DNA from 3 places in the Bacillus sp. GW823-FHT06A11 genome. Region 2 is predicted to be linked to each of the others. Evidence: riboswitches for the same ligand, from Rfam matches in the RefSeq annotation. Region 2 holds a riboswitch; each other region holds the start of a gene.
What was found. A riboswitch is a leader RNA that binds a small molecule or an ion and turns the genes downstream of it on or off. The one in region 2 is predicted to bind S-adenosylmethionine.
Positions count from the first base shown of each region.

Region 1 (5,281 bases), on a different contig from region 2:
GCTGTGATTTCTTTACTTTTACTTCCATACGTTTTCGTTACTTGCTTTATAGTAATTAAATCTGTCGTCATGAGGCATTCACCTTCTCTTTTGATTTCGCTTTATTATGCTCTAGAACATGTTGCCAACAATGTGAACTATGCTCCTTAGAATATGTGGTTCTCTCTGGAAAACGATGAATACATTCTTTTATCGCTACTGGACAACGATTTACAAAAGGACAACCAAAGCTATTTAATGTTTCAATGGAAGGTGTCGTTCCTTCTATAGCACGTAATACCTTTTCGGAATCATCCATATTCGGAATTGCTTGTAATAAACTTTTCGTATATGGATGTTTAGGAGAACCTATTACCTCCTGTATCGTTCCTTTTTCAACGACACGTCCCCCATACATAACAACTACTCGATCAGCTACTTCACGTACAAGTGCCAAATCATGTGTAATTAATAAAATACTCGTATTTTGTTTTTCTTTTCTTTCTTTTAATAGCCCCATAATTTGTTTCTGAATCGTTACATCTAACGCTGTTGTCGGCTCGTCTGCAATTACAAGCTTTGGGTGACAAGCAAACGCAATTGCTAAACAAATACGCTGCCTCATACCTCCGCTTAATTGATGTGGGTACTGTTCAAAGCGTTTCTCTGCTTCATGTATCCCTAAATCTGTTAACAAGTTAATCGCAATTTCCTTTGCTTCTCTTTTCGATTTTTTCCCATGTTGCAAAACTACTTCTGTAATTTGTTTGCCTACCTTCATCGTTGGGTTTAAAGATGAAAGCGGATCTTGAAATATAAAGGAAATATCTTTTCCGCGAATTTGATTCCATTCTGACTCTTGTAAATTCGTTAATTCCTTTGCTTGGAAAGCTATATTCCCATCATCGATATGAATTGATTCTTGATTCAAGCCGATAATGGATTGTGCTGTGACACTTTTTCCTGAACCACTTTCTCCTACAAGTGCAACTATTTCACCTTCGTTAATAGAAAAGGAAACATGTTTCACAATCGCTTGCTTAATATTCTCTTTTTCAACGGCTAACGTTACGTTTTCTAAAGATAAGATTTGTGCCATGTTTTTTCTCCTTTCGATTCCGTTTGACGATTTTTGGATCAATCGCATCTTGCAAACCATCACCAATTGCATTAAATGCGAACATAATGAGTGCAATCATGATTGCCGGGAAAAATAGCTGCCACCATTCTCCGCTCAATAATGTCCCGAGTGCATCATTCGTCATCGTCCCCCAACTTGCCGCTGGTGATTGTACTCCAAGTCCTATAAAGCTTAAAAATGATTCTGAAAAAATAGCTGCTGGAATTGTAAATGATAAATTCACGATAATAACCCCTGTTAAATTCGGAATTAAATGCCCATATATAATTTTCATATGTGATGTACCTAATCGCTCTGCTGCAATAACAAACTCTCGTTGTTTTAAAGACAATACTTGTGCTCGAATGAGACGAGCCATTCCAATCCATCCCGTTAATGCAAGGGCGATAATAATGGTGAAAAGACCTGGTTTCATAACAATTAATAGCAAAATAACAATTAATAAATATGGGATGCCGTATAATACTTCAATTCCTCTTATAATCCACTCATCAATTAACGTTCCAAGGCGATTACGCCCTCTCACATATCCACTAAATCCACCAATCAGTACACCAAGTCCTATATCGAGGGCAGCTGCTACTAATCCAACTGTTAGTGAAATCTTCCCACCAGCCCAAGTACGTGCCCAAATATCTCTCCCTAGATCATCTGTTCCAAACCAATGTTCACTACTCGGCGGTAAATTTGTTGCCTCTTTTACTTGTTCACTCGCAGTAAATGAAGTTAAACTTTCGCCAATAAGCGAGAAAACAATAATTAGCAATAACGTCACTGTTCCTAAAACTGCGATTGGATTCGATATAAACTTACGAAACACTTCTTTCTTTCTGCTAATTGTTTGCTGATTTTTATTTATCGTTAATTCTTTTTTCTCTTCTTTCGTTAATAACTGTTCATTAATCTCATAAGCTCCCATTTAAATATCCCCCCTCCTTATGTAATAGAACGAATACGCGGATCAACAATGCGATGAATAATATCTGTAATGAAAATACAAGCAATTAATAATGCACTATAGAAAATCGTTGTTCCCATAATCACCGGATAGTCTCGGTTAAAAATACTATCTACAAAATATTTTCCTAGGCCAGGAATTGAAAAGATTTTTTCAATAACGAAAGTCCCTGTTAAGAGTCCAGCCATTAACGGTCCAACAAATGTAAGTACTGGAACAATCGCATTTCGAAGAGCGTGTCTTATAATAATCTTCTTAATTGGTATACCTTTTGCTCTTGCTAGCTTAATATAATCACTCTGCAGTACTTCGATCATATTAGAACGAACAAACCTTGTAATAACTGCGATTGGCCCTAACGCTAATGCAAAGGATGGCAATACCGTATGTTCGAATGTTCCCCAAGAGGCTACTGGTAAAAACTCAAATTGGATAGCGAATACTTGTATAAATAGTGGCGCTAAAATAAAACTTGGAATAGAAATACCTAAAATTGCGAGCAAACTCACACTATAGTCAATTACTCTCCCATGATAGAGAGCAGCAAATGTCCCTGCCGCAATTCCTACTAACAATGAAATAACAAGTGCTTGTAGACCAATAATTGCTGATGGACCAAAGCCAGTTGTTATAATTTCTGATACACCTTGCCCGGTTGATTGAACAGATTCACCAAAATCAAAATGAACTACACCGTCTAAATAAGCAACATATTGATTCCATAACGGTTCATCAAGGTGATACTTCGCTCTCATGTTTTGGATCACTTCTTCAGGAAAGATTTTTGCATCTGATGAAAATGGATCTCCCGGAATAATATGCATAATTAGAAATGTCACTGTCGTAATAACCCATAGTGTGAACACCATAACCGATAATTTTTTAATTACATACACTTCAATAACCCCCTAAACACATGGATTTACTTTGTTTTATGAACGTACTTTTTCCATTACTCCCTTTTCTCTTTTTAGAATACAAAAAGCCTTGATCTTAAAAAATAAGATCAAGGCTTAACAAACAAAGGCCCATCACTTATCTTTCAAGACTTGCTTGCTGGAATTAGCACGGTGTTCCTATTACAGAACCCGCTGCTGAGGTGTCATAGGGCCAGTCCCTCTACCTCTCTGGATAAGTAAATTGCTATATTATTATTTGGTTCAAATTGTATATTTCGAATTATAATTCTGAAAAATTGAAAAGTCAATCAGATTGGATAAATTTAGAAAAATCAGTTTTTAATTCATTTATCGAAATTACAGTTTTCGGCTTATAATAAAAAGAAATGATGTTAAAGGGGTTATAAGATGGACCCCTTACTTCTTGCTACTATAGGATTAACCTTAACAATCGTTATACTTGTCATCATCGGCTCCTATAAACGCTTTATTAAAAAGAAACGTATTACTTCTTTTTATACTCCTTTCGATAATATTACCGGGCAAACTATTTCCGAATTTCACGAAGAACAGAAAATATTAGTATCTGAGGATGAAGACGGAGATGGCAAGAAGAAAAAATAACCCTGCACAGGCAAGGTTATTTTTTCGTTTCTGCTTGAAAACGTTTATAGTATGTCGATGCTGTTGCAAAATTAATTTCTATATCACGAATCAACGATGAATCTTCTTCTTTAGCTAACTTCTGTAATTTTTTCATCGCTTGTTCTGATTCATTCAAGAAACCAATATATACCTCATGTTCTTGCTCTTTCGACTTCGGAACACGAATTTCTTTACGTATATGATCAATATCTTCTAACATGCTCGTTGTTACCTTTTGCACGTCTTCTTTATATGTAGCATTCGTTATTTCCTTACCGCCCTTTTCTTTTGCCACTTCAAATAACTGCAGTGCTTTATTAATTTCTTTATTCATTTTTATATCGTATTTTTCATGTACTGCAAGGTATTCTTTCATCTCTTCTGTTTGTTCAGTAGATTGCTCTACCTTTTCTTTCGGTTCTTTCGTATCTTTATTTCCATTACATCCTGCTAGAAGGATCATACTTCCCATTACAGCAATACCCAAAACCTTCTTCATCTCTTCTTCTCCTTTTATCTACAGCTATTACTCATTATAGTTTCTTTTATCTCCACTTGTTATTATACCGAGAACGCCCTACTTTTTACACTTAAGACGACATCGTAATATATATACCAACATGTTTGTCACAGTATCGTCACTTTATACAAATAACTTTTGCAATGCTTTACTACATCACCTTACAAAACTGTAAGCACACATAAAGAACAAACCATGCTAGACTTACATATGCATAACGCAAACATATGTAAGGTTTTAAGGAGAATCATCTATGTACAACACAATGCCTTTTATGGGAGAAGATATTCGTGTCCTTATTCGCGAAAAATCACTTCATATCGAAAATACAGAGAGCCTTCGCCGCGTATTAAAGAAGAAGCATGCTCCATTTAAGTTAGCTCAATATTTAAAACAACAACATACAAATCAATTTCATACCGCGCTAAATATATCGGATAAATCATTAACAATCGAAATCATCGGTCATGTCTACATTGGAAACTTTGCAGATACCTTAAAGGAAATCCCACGTATACCGAAGATTGCTCCTATTATCGTTAAAAAAGCGTATAAAATTACTGACCATACCGATATTATCGACTGTGGGGAAAAAGAAGTCGATAGTAATCGCTGGGTGTGGGATAAACTTGCTGTTTTATATGATACGATCATGAATAATATGTATGAGATATTTCAAAGAAATGAAAAAAAGAACTGATTCAAACATTCCCTTTGAATCAGTTCTTTTTTGTTAAGCCTCTAAATTTTGTCTTTGTTGCAGTTCAAACTGCTTCTCACTTCTTCTGGCCATAAATAGATAACATAATACTGCTCCTACTTCACAAAGCGCAATAACAACACCCATCGGTAACGCTGTATTACTCCCACCAATACCTACTAGCGGAGCGACAAGCGCTCCTGAAATGAACTGTAATAAGCCTAATAAAGCTGACGCTGTTCCTGCAGCTTGCTTCTGATTTCTCATCGCTAATGAGAACCCAGTTGTTGATACAACCCCGACACTTGATACAACAAGGAATAACGAACATAAAACACCGATTAAACCTATTCCTAGTACGATTGTCAGTAGTAAAGATAGGCCACCAACAGCTGCGATAATAATACCAGCAACAAATAATGTCTTCTCATTCACTTTC
Region 1 covers NZ_JBXAHS010000010.1:24,399-29,679, reverse strand. The annotation lists gene AC1Q8L_RS27830 (ABC transporter ATP-binding protein) at 1-71, opposite strand, end outside; gene AC1Q8L_RS27825 (ABC transporter ATP-binding protein) at 68-1,078, opposite strand; gene AC1Q8L_RS27820 (ABC transporter permease) at 1,035-2,039, opposite strand; gene AC1Q8L_RS27815 (ABC transporter permease) at 2,057-2,974, opposite strand; SAM riboswitch class I at 3,111-3,216, opposite strand; gene AC1Q8L_RS27810 (DUF3951 domain-containing protein) at 3,386-3,601, shown strand; gene AC1Q8L_RS27805 (hypothetical protein) at 3,618-4,121, opposite strand; gene AC1Q8L_RS27800 (hypothetical protein) at 4,396-4,842, shown strand; gene AC1Q8L_RS27795 (multidrug effflux MFS transporter) at 4,876-5,281, opposite strand, start outside.
Region 1: it holds a riboswitch for S-adenosylmethionine, as region 2 does, so the genes downstream of both, AC1Q8L_RS27815 (ABC transporter permease) here and AC1Q8L_RS11255 (bifunctional homocysteine S-methyltransferase/methylenetetrahydrofolate reductase) in region 2, are expected to answer to the same signal.

Region 2 (5,281 bases):
TAAAGTTTTCGTATCCCAGTCCGTGGGCAAACTTAATCGTAGCATCCATACAGTACTCTGTTTGGGCGCCACAAAATTCAATGCAATTTACAGATAATTGATCTAAAATTTCTTTTAAGTTTGTTTTATAAAATGAATTTGCATGTGTTTTTCTTACAAAAAAATCTTGTTCTTGAACATCTAGATCGGTATGAATAGCCCAAAGTTCTTTCTCGGGTACTAAATCATCATCACAATGTTGAACAAAAAGGATTGGTTTATTTAATTTTCTGTATGAATAAATTCTTTTATTTACTTTTGTTAGTAAGTTCTGTAAATCAAATAAATGCTCCTCGCTATAACATACGCCATTTTGTAAATCGATAACGATTAAAATATCTGAACAAGTATCCATTATTTTTACCTCTTTTTATTTCTTAATATATCAATTAATCCATTATTTAGAAATAGATGATATACTTTTATTTTTTTATGGACTATAAGAAAAGAAGAAATTCAAATGAATATAACTAAAACGCAGAAAAAGAAGATATGAAAACCTAATCTCATATCTTCTTTTTCTCTATGCATTTACAGGTTCTTCTACATAAGAAAGGGCATTTTCAAAATCGGATATTAAATCGTTAACATTTTCAAGACCGACTGATAACCGAAGTAATGAATTAGAGATTCCTCTTTCATCACGAGCTTCTTGCGACAGTGCTGCATGTGACATTTTTGCTGGATAAGAAAGAATTGACTCTACAGCTCCTAAACTAACTGCAAAAACAGGTAATTTTACTTTTGATAAAAATTGGCGGAGTGCATCTTCTGACTGCAAAGTAAACGATAAGACCGCTCCAGCTGATGTTGCTTGAGATTGTTGAATATCAAATCCGAGATGTGTTTGTAATCCCGGATAATAGACATTTTGTACTTTAGCGTGCTCTTGTAAATAATGTGCGATTTTATTGGCATTTTTAGCTGAATGCTCGAGGCGTACGTGCAATGTTTTTAGACCGCGAAGTACGAGAGAACAATCTTGAGGTCCTAAAATAGCACCGAATGCATTTTGTAAAAATCCAAGCTTTTGAGCGAGTTCGGCATCTTTTACTACTGCTAATCCGGCAGTAACATCACTATGACCAGCAATAAATTTTGTAGCACTATGAAGAACGACATCAGCTCCAAGTTCAAGTGGTTTTTGGAATAGTGGTGTCAAAAATGTATTATCAACAAAAGTAAGAGCGCCAATAGATTTTGCGAGTTTAGAAACCTCGCGAATATCTGTCACTTTTAAAAGTGGGTTAGAAGGTGTTTCTACATAAAAGAGCTTTGTATTTGGTTTCATGTTTTGTTTTATTTCTTCTAAATTGGTCATATCAACAAATGTATGTGAAACACCGTAACGGGAGAGTACCTCAGTTATCACTCGGTAAGTGCCTCCGTATACATCTTCTGAAATGAGTACGTGATCACCTTGTGAAAGAAGGAGGAATGCAGTGGAAATCGCTGCAATGCCTGATGCAAAGGCGAATCCCTTTGTTCCACCTTCTAATAAAGCAATGATATCTTCAAGAGCTTCACGAGTTGGATTTCCTGACCTGCTATAGTCATATTTTCCGAACGTATCTACATCAAACTGGTGAAAAGTTGATGTGTTATAGATAGGAACGTTCACAGCTCCTGTTTGCGAGTCATGTTTATATTGGTTGTGTAGTAAGAGTGTATCTATAGAATAACTCATATTCTTACACCTTCTTTTACAAGTTTAATGGCTTGCTTTAAGTCTTGAATTAAATCGTTACTATTTTCAATGCCAACGGAGAATCGAAGAAGACGATTACATACACCGTTTGCTGTTCTAATTTCTTCAGGAATATCAGCATGTGTTTGCGTTGCTGGATAAGTCATTAAACTTTCTACACCACCAAGACTTTCGGCAAATGTAATTAAGGATAAAGATTGTAAGAATGGATTAATCCAAGCTTCATCTTTAAGGCGAAATGAAATCATGCCGCCTCTTCCAGGATAAAATACATCTGTCACCCCGTCTTCATCATTTAAATATGCAACAACTGCTTTCGCATTTTCTTCATGCTGTCTCATGCGAAGCGCTAACGTTTTCATACCGCGAATTAATAACCATGAGTCAAATGGGCTTAAAACTGCACCTGATGCATTATGATAATGAGCGATTTCTTCACAAAGTTCCTTTCCTTTTGCAATGACAAGTCCGCTTAGTACATCGTTATGTCCCCCTAAATATTTCGTTGCGCTGTGAAGTACAATGTCAGCACCTTCTGTTAATGGTTGCTGTATATAAGGTGTGTAGAATGTGTTGTCTACAATAAGAAGTAGTCCGTGCCTTTTCGCTACAGTTGCGACAGCAGCAATATCAGTAACTTGCATTAATGGATTAGTTGGAGTTTCTATGAAAATAGCCTTCGTTTCAGTTGTGATAGCTTGCTCAATTTGTTTAATAGACTGTGTATTTACGTATCTACATCGAACATTCCACTTTTTTTCATGTTCAGAAAATAATCGATACGTTCCACCGTATAAATCTTCAGATACAATAAGTTCGTCTCCAGAGCGGAATAGAGAAAGGACGAGGAGAACAGCCGCCATCCCTGAACTACAGGCATAACCTTGTTCGCCATATTCTAAGTCTGCGATTGCCTGTTCTAAAAGACCTCGAGTTGGATTGCCAGTTCGTGAATAGTCAAAGCCAGTAGATTTACCAATTCCTTCATGACGATAAGCGGTTGAGAAATAAACTGGTGGATTAACCGTTCCAGTTGTAGTTTCACTGCGATTGCCGATTTGTGCTAGTTTTGTTTCGATTGTTGACATGTGAAAATTCCTCCTTTTAAATTGAAACATTAAGTGAATATAAAATAAAAAAAGCCTTCTAAGAAGAAGGCTTTCGGTTTGAATAGAGTCTTCTTCTCATCTGTCAAATCTTTCACAATTTGCTGGAATTAGCACCTTATTAACAAAATGTTAATGGTTGCTGAGGCGTCACAGGGCCAGTCCCTCTACCTCTCTAGATAAGAATGTTCGTATGAAATTTTTATTATGTTTTTAACTTTACAACAAAAGATAATTGAATTGCAACTTTATTTTAAATAATTTTTATTTTTCCGCAAGTGTCATTGACTTTTACTTTTGTGCATGCTAAATTTATTAAAAAATTAACAAACATTGTTAAAAGGGGAACGCATTTCCTTTTAGCTACATAAATAAAATAATAAAGACAACTCTTATTGAGAGCGGTGGAGGGAAAGGCCCTGTGAAACCCGGCAACCTTCAAACGAAATGTTTGAAACGGTGCTAATACCTGCAAAACGAATGTTTTGCATAATAAGAGGAGGAACGATTATGTCCCCCTCTTCAAAGTGAAGAGGGGGTTTTTATATTGATAGAAATGAGGGAGATTCGTGAAATTACTAGATTTATTATCAAAAGGAATTGTAATAGGTGATGGTGCGGTTGGGACGTTATTGCATTCACATGGCTTGCAAAGTAGCTTTGAAGAATTGAATGTATCTGATCCAGACTTAATTATATCGATTCATAAACAATATGTAGCTGCTGGAGCAGATGTAATTCAAACGAATACGTATGGAGCAAATGAGGCGAAATTACGTATGTACGGCTTAGAAAATCAAGTTACAGAAATTAATAGAGCGGCAGTAAAACTGGCGAAAGCATCTGTTACAGATAAAAATGCAATTTTAGGAACAATTGGTGGTATGAAACATATCGGAGCCGTTACAACGACTGATATGGAAAGGGAGTTTATGCTACTTGAACAGGCAGGGGCTTTACTAGAAGAACAGGTTGATGGATTACTATTAGAAACTTTTTACGATGAATTTGAATTACTTCATGCTGTTAAAGTATTGCGTAAGCAAACGAACATTCCAATTGTTGCTCAATTAGCGTTACATGAAGCAGGTACGACTCAAAATGGAAATGATGTTAATGAAATATTAAAGCAACTTATAGATTACGGTGCAAATGTTGTTGGATTAAATTGTCAACTAGGGCCGCTTCATATGACGGAGGCTTTCAAAATGATATCGATTCCGCAAAATGGCTATTTATCAGCATACCCAAATGCAGGTCTCCCGAATTATGTGGAGGGACGTTACGTATATGAGGGAAGCCCAGCTTATTTTGAGGCGATGACGCCGAGATTTATTGAGCAAGGTATTCGGTTATTAGGTGGTTGTTGTGGTACGACTCCAGAACATATTCAAAGTATGAAGCACGCTGTTGCGAATGTTACACCTGTAATAGAAAAAGACACCATTCAAAGGCCGAAAGTTGTTCATACGCATGAGAAACGTTCGAAGGCTCACGTCACTCTAGCAGAGAAAGCGAAAAAACAAACGACAGTTGTAGTGGAATTAGATCCACCGAAAACGTTAGATACACAGCGGTTTTTTGAAGGAGCAAGAGCTTTAAAAAGAGCGGGAGCAGATGCTATTACTCTAGCAGATAATTCATTAGCATCGCCTCGTATTTCTAATATGGCAATGGGTGCGTTATTAACGAAGCATGATATCCCGGTATTGACACATTTAACGTGTAGGGATCATAACGTCATTGGACTACAATCTCATTTGTTAGGTTTATCGGCGTTAGGGATGGAAGAAGTGTTAGCTTTAACTGGTGATCCAGCGCGCGTTGGTGATTTTCCTGGTGCAACTTCTGTATACGATTTGTCCTCTATTGAGCTCATTAAAATGATTAAAGAAATGAACGATGGACGTTCAATTTTAGGGAAATCACTTGGACCGGCGACAAGGTTTTCTGTAGGCGGCGCATTTAATCCTCACGTGAGGCACTTAAAAGCAGCGGTTAAGCGAATGGAACGAAAAATAGATGCTGGAGCGGAATATTTTTTAACTCAGCCAATTTACGATATCGCGTTAATTGAAGAAGTGTATGAAGCGACAAAGCATTTGGAACAACCTATTTTTATTGGAATTATGCCGTTAGTAAGTAAGCGGAATGCAGATTTTCTTCATTTTGAGGTACCGGGTATTACTCTTCCAGAAGAAATAAGAGAGAGAATGGATGGACACGAAACGAAAGAGGCGGCAATTGAGGAAGGGATTCGCATTTCGCAAGAATTGATCGACGCAGCGATGAAATATTTTAATGGTATTTATCTTATTACACCATTTTTAAAATATGAAATTACAGAACATCTTGTTAAATATGTAAGAGAAAAGCAAGAAGTGAAAGAAGGTATTAATTGATGAAGTGTATAGAAGAAAAATTACAA
Region 2 covers NZ_JBXAHS010000002.1:533,092-538,372, forward strand. The annotation lists gene AC1Q8L_RS11240 (cysteine hydrolase family protein) at 1-394, opposite strand, end outside; gene metC (cystathionine beta-lyase) at 563-1,726, opposite strand; gene metI (cystathionine gamma-synthase/O-acetylhomoserine thiolyase) at 1,723-2,835, opposite strand; SAM riboswitch class I at 2,929-3,039, opposite strand; SAM riboswitch class I at 3,243-3,352, shown strand; gene AC1Q8L_RS11255 (bifunctional homocysteine S-methyltransferase/methylenetetrahydrofolate reductase) at 3,423-5,255, shown strand; gene metH (methionine synthase) at 5,255-5,281, shown strand, end outside.

Region 3 (5,281 bases), on a different contig from region 2:
TCCACTAATTTTCTATACCGCGCTGTCTCTTCTTCATTTATTAAATCACGTCTTTTCTTCTCTTCATTGAATACAAGTACCGGATCAAATTGTTCCTTGTATAAATCAAGCAACGTAACCGAATGATTTGTTTCCTGTAGCCCTTTTTGCACATGCTCTAAAATTGCACCGTTAAAACTTGAAGGATTAGGATGAGCGTATATAATCAGTACGTTCACTACAAAACAACTCCCTCTATCGTTAAAGTTATCCCTTCTTTAATAACTTCTCTACAATTTGTACGTTTTTCGAACTTTGCAACAGTCGATTTAATACAGTAAGTAACTCTTCTTTTTCTAAATCTTTCAGTTTCTCTTTAACTGCACTCTCACCAGCACCTTGAATATCATAAACAACTGCCGCCATATGTTTACAATAATTTTCATACGGACATTCGCAACTACTTTTTGAAAAATCTTCGAGATCGATAACTACTTCATAATTCCCTGCATTTCCAGTAACGAAAGCAAACACTTTTTTATCTTGTATTTCAACATCTTCTACATGTCCATCTTCATAATATTCATATCCCTTATCTACAATGTAATTTGGGATCCATTTCGTTATATCTTTTAATAAGTAAGCGTACATAATTGTACCCCTTCCTTTAATTCCCTTTTGACTTCAAAAATCCTGCATGTTATTCTAATTACTGTTAAGTAGCAAGTCTACGTGACAAAACGACTGACACCTATTCGGCGAAGGTGTCTCTTTTCATTTGCAGCCGATACGAATTGCCTCTTTCAGGCACATTCAATTTTTGACACTACACACTCAACACCATTCCCTGTATCAGGCTGCTTAAGCAGTCTTTTACTCTACATACTCCGTTATTTTAAAAAAAGAGAGCTTAGCTCCCTTTTCTCGCCTTATAAAATACCCCTTTTTCAGTATAGAGATATTCATCAGCTAATGTAATTTTCCCATCCAGTTTCAGTTCATCTAATAGTCTTGATAAATAAAATTGATGTAACATCTTTTTCGTGAATTTTCCTTCATGATGCGAAACGATATGTTCTTGAATATCTAACAATGATATTGGCTTATCTTGCTCTATCATATATTCATAAACTGTACTACGCAGTTTTACGTATTTTTCGAGTGTCACAGCAATGCGCAACCCCTTTCTTCTTAATATAAATTTTCGTAATCGGTTTTTTTGCAACAAAAAAACCTCTCCGATAAGAAGAAGTTACGTATATATCTTCGTCTTATCTCCCAGAACAAATATGTTCTGCTGGAATTAGCACCTGCATCGCGGTTGCTGGGTTTCATCGGGCCAGTCCCTCCACCTCTCTGGATAAGAAATATTCACTTAATTCTTACTATACGTAATTTCATTTTAATTGTCAAACAAATATAACAAATAATATTTTCTTCTTTACTGTTCATACTATACATATATGAATATGCAAGGAGGATTATGAAATGCATCAAAATGCTCGCGGATATGTACAAGATTCTTTTCAATCATTACAAGAAGCAAAACATTGTTTAGAAGAAGCACTACAGACTGTTGAAAAAGATTTTAATCGCGCTCGTATTGAGCAATCCCTTTATGCGATCGAACAAGCTATTCAACGCTGCGATTACACCGTTCACATTTTAGAACAAGATTGAAAAAACTTCCCATCATAAGGTGGGAAGTTTTTTCAAATGGCATACTTCATAATTATTGCCGTTATGATTAAAAAATATACAGAATTCACAATTTCTAAAACCCCTACTTTTATAATAGAAATTTTTTTGCCATACAATATAATGGCTCGAATGACACTTGGTATAAAAATAAGGGAGCACCACGGATTAATTGCAAATACAATGATTGTTAATAGAATATGATAACCCCAAGATATAAAACGATACTTCGGATTATTTTTCTCACGTATCATCGTTTTCACATAAAACGTACTTCCTAAAAAGTATAAGAATGAAATAAGTGCAATGAATAATGCTGTATGATCGATTTGTTTCATTGAAAAATAATAACTAATTAACCCACCAACACAAAACACAATGATCGCACAAATATCATTTAATAGTGCCCTTTCATTTTTTTGACGAGCATAATGCATATTTACTATAAATAGTGGAATCATGACTATTACGAATAAAAGAATGCGCCATTCATATAATAGAGAAATCATCCCAAATACGAACGCAATAATAAAATATACAATTGAAGCATGTAAATACTCTTTTTTTCGTTTTTGTTTTATGTACATAAGGAATGGATACGTAGCTAAATAGATAAAGAACCAAGCTATAAACAATGGAATGTGATATATAGTAGGTTTTCCAAGTATGACACTTAATAGAAATGGTATAGCAAGCATCGCCCATGCACCATGTTGCTTCGGAATAACTATCTTCATTAACTATACACCTCCCTTTTGAAAATAGTTCTCACCTATTATTATACAAATAATTTTATATAGTAACGGATATATATTGGACTATTTTTTGACAATAAAAAATGCTCCTTACAATATGTAAGAAGCATGAAAGAGGCAAACGAATATGTAAGTCGCGACCCTACCTTATATGAGTATGCTTTTCTATGCTATGTTATGCTTATCTAATATACCGTATTTCTTTTTAAATCTTGTGAGAATCGTAATCCAAGACGTACTAAATAGTAGTAAGAAAATAACATTCGAAATCGCATGACTTAAATCAAAGTAAAAACTTGCGATGTAATACGAAATGACAGTTTCCCACGTTGCTTCTCGTATAAAACCGAGAAGGCCCCAGAAATTCATAATCCAACCAAATAAAAAACCAACAATTACTCCGTAAAGAAGTCTCCCCCATAGCTTTTTCATTAAAAATGTATTACGCAATAATCCAGCTATAAAACCAATCATACCCCATGAAAACATTTGCCACGGCGTCCACGGACCTTGCCCTAAAAAGATGTTAGATACAATCGCTGCTGTTGCACCGATCATAAAACCCGCTTCACTTCCAAATACAATTGCAGAAACGATAATAACAAAAGAAGTTGGTTGTACACTCGGTAAAATAGAAAATGGTACGCGGCTAACTGCTGCAATTGCCGCTAATACAGCAACGAGAACAATTTCACGTGAAACAAACGACTTCCTTTCAAAACGGATATAGAAAGGTAACATAATAACAACTAATAAAAACAAACTACTTAACATGTAATAACCGTCCATAATAAGTGTAGTAAAGAGTAATGTGCCTATTATTACTGCAAAAATACCTATTATGAATGCAACATATCGTTTGGACACGCTTCGTACACATCCTCCCACGTTAATGCATATGGCAATTCTTTTCGAATGAATCGATTAATAGATGTTGTATAAAAGAAGTTACCACTAAAAAATTCTTTCGGTGCATCATTCATAATAACTGCTCCATCAAATAACATCATACATTGATCCACGTATTTCGCTGCAAACTCAATGTCATGCGTTGCCATTACAATTGTTGTACCTTCTTTTTGCAGCTCCCTAAATAGTTCTCCTACTCTTTCTTTCTTCCATGGATCTAACCCCTTTGTCGGTTCATCAAGTAATAATAAAGTTGGCTTTGATAATAATGTCGTACATAACGCAAGTAATTGTTGCTCTCCTCCGCTACAATCGTGCGGATGGCGTTCTTTAAGCGAGTACAACCAAAACTGTTTTAGCGTATCTTCTGCTATTTCTTTTCCTTGTTCTCCGTATAATTCACGTGCACGTTCATACACCTCATCCCACACTGTATCAAATGTAAAATGATAATATGGATGCTGCGATACATACCCAATACTTTTAAACCGTTCTTTCGAATCAATTTTATGTATCACTTTCCCATTCCACTTTACTTTCCCTCTTCTCACTTTTTGCAAACCAGCTAAAAGCTTTAACAGTGTAGACTTCCCTGTCCCATTCTTTCCAACGAGCGCTACCCATTTTCCTTTTTCAATCGAAACTGATAAATCACGTAAAATAAGCGGACTATTTTTTTCGTACTGGAACGAAATATGCTCTGCGCTTAAAATTACCTCTTGCTTTTCACTTTGTGCTATTAGCTCATTTACATATGATATCGCTGAAAAATTATTCATTTTCATTTGCGCCTCTCGCACCGTAAACGGAATATCTCTCACATTCCACTCTAAAAATAGCCTTGGAATTTGCGGAATAAATGGACGGAATGTTTCTACTCCCCACATATTCGTAATAACAGTTTTAGGACTACCATCATACATAATACAGCCATTATCCATACAAACAACGCGTGTTGCAAGCGGGATAACTTCATCTAAACGATGTTCACTTAAAATAATCGTAATTCCAAGTTCTTCATTAATCCGTTTTAATAATCCTAAAAACTCTTTTGCAGCAATTGGATCTAACTGCGCTGTCGGTTCATCTAATAATAGCAATTTCGGCTGCATAACTAATACCGCAGCTAAATTAACAAGTTGCTTTTGCCCACCAGATAACGTGTGAACAGATTGATGCAATAAATCTTGAAATCCTAAAAAGCTAATAAGCTCTGCTATTCGTTTTTGAATAATATGTGATGGTAACCCAATATTTTCTAAAGAAAATGCTAATTCTTGAATAACTGTATCCATTACGAGTTGATTTTCTGGATTTTGAAATACCATACCAATTTCTTGAGCAGATAACAAATCAGGTACATTTTCTAATAAAGTACCATCATAATATGTATCCCCAGTACGCTTACCAATTGGAAGTAATTCTTTTTTAAAATGTTTTAATAAAGTCGTCTTCCCGGATCCTGATCCGCCGGCAAGTGCAATAAACTCTCCTTTTTGAACAGAAAGAGAAATATGCTGTAACGCTTTTTCGTTTTCATCAGCATATACAAATGATAAATTGTTTATTTCTGCATGCGCCACCATAACCATTCCCTTCCTTCCATTATAATTGGTAAACTAATAAACATCGTAAATACGATAAACATCATCCCATCGTATTGCTGAAATAAAATAGATTCGACTTTCGGATAAATGATTAACTTTCCTCCGCCATACGTACTACATATGATAGCAATTATAAATAGAATACTTAAATAACTGAGCGTATACCAATCTCGTTTTTCCATTCTATAGCGAATATATGTCGTACGTTTCGTTACACCAAATCCACGAGCTTGCATAGAATCTGCCGTTTGCAGTGCATCTTCCAATGAACAAATTAATAATACTTGCAGCAATTGCATACCATTTTTGACGCGTTCAATTATCGAACCTGAA
Region 3 covers NZ_JBXAHS010000003.1:797,609-802,889, forward strand. The annotation lists gene AC1Q8L_RS18220 (NAD(P)H-dependent oxidoreductase) at 1-218, opposite strand, end outside; gene AC1Q8L_RS18225 (SWIM zinc finger family protein) at 247-630, opposite strand; gene AC1Q8L_RS18230 (hypothetical protein) at 890-1,207, opposite strand; SAM riboswitch class I at 1,248-1,346, opposite strand; gene AC1Q8L_RS18235 (hypothetical protein) at 1,468-1,659, shown strand; gene AC1Q8L_RS18240 (YwiC-like family protein) at 1,692-2,414, opposite strand; gene AC1Q8L_RS18245 (ECF transporter S component) at 2,598-3,299, opposite strand; gene AC1Q8L_RS18250 (ABC transporter ATP-binding protein) at 3,272-4,933, opposite strand; gene AC1Q8L_RS18255 (energy-coupling factor transporter transmembrane component T) at 4,906-5,281, opposite strand, start outside.
Region 3: it holds a riboswitch for S-adenosylmethionine, as region 2 does, so the genes downstream of both, AC1Q8L_RS18230 (hypothetical protein) here and AC1Q8L_RS11255 (bifunctional homocysteine S-methyltransferase/methylenetetrahydrofolate reductase) in region 2, are expected to answer to the same signal.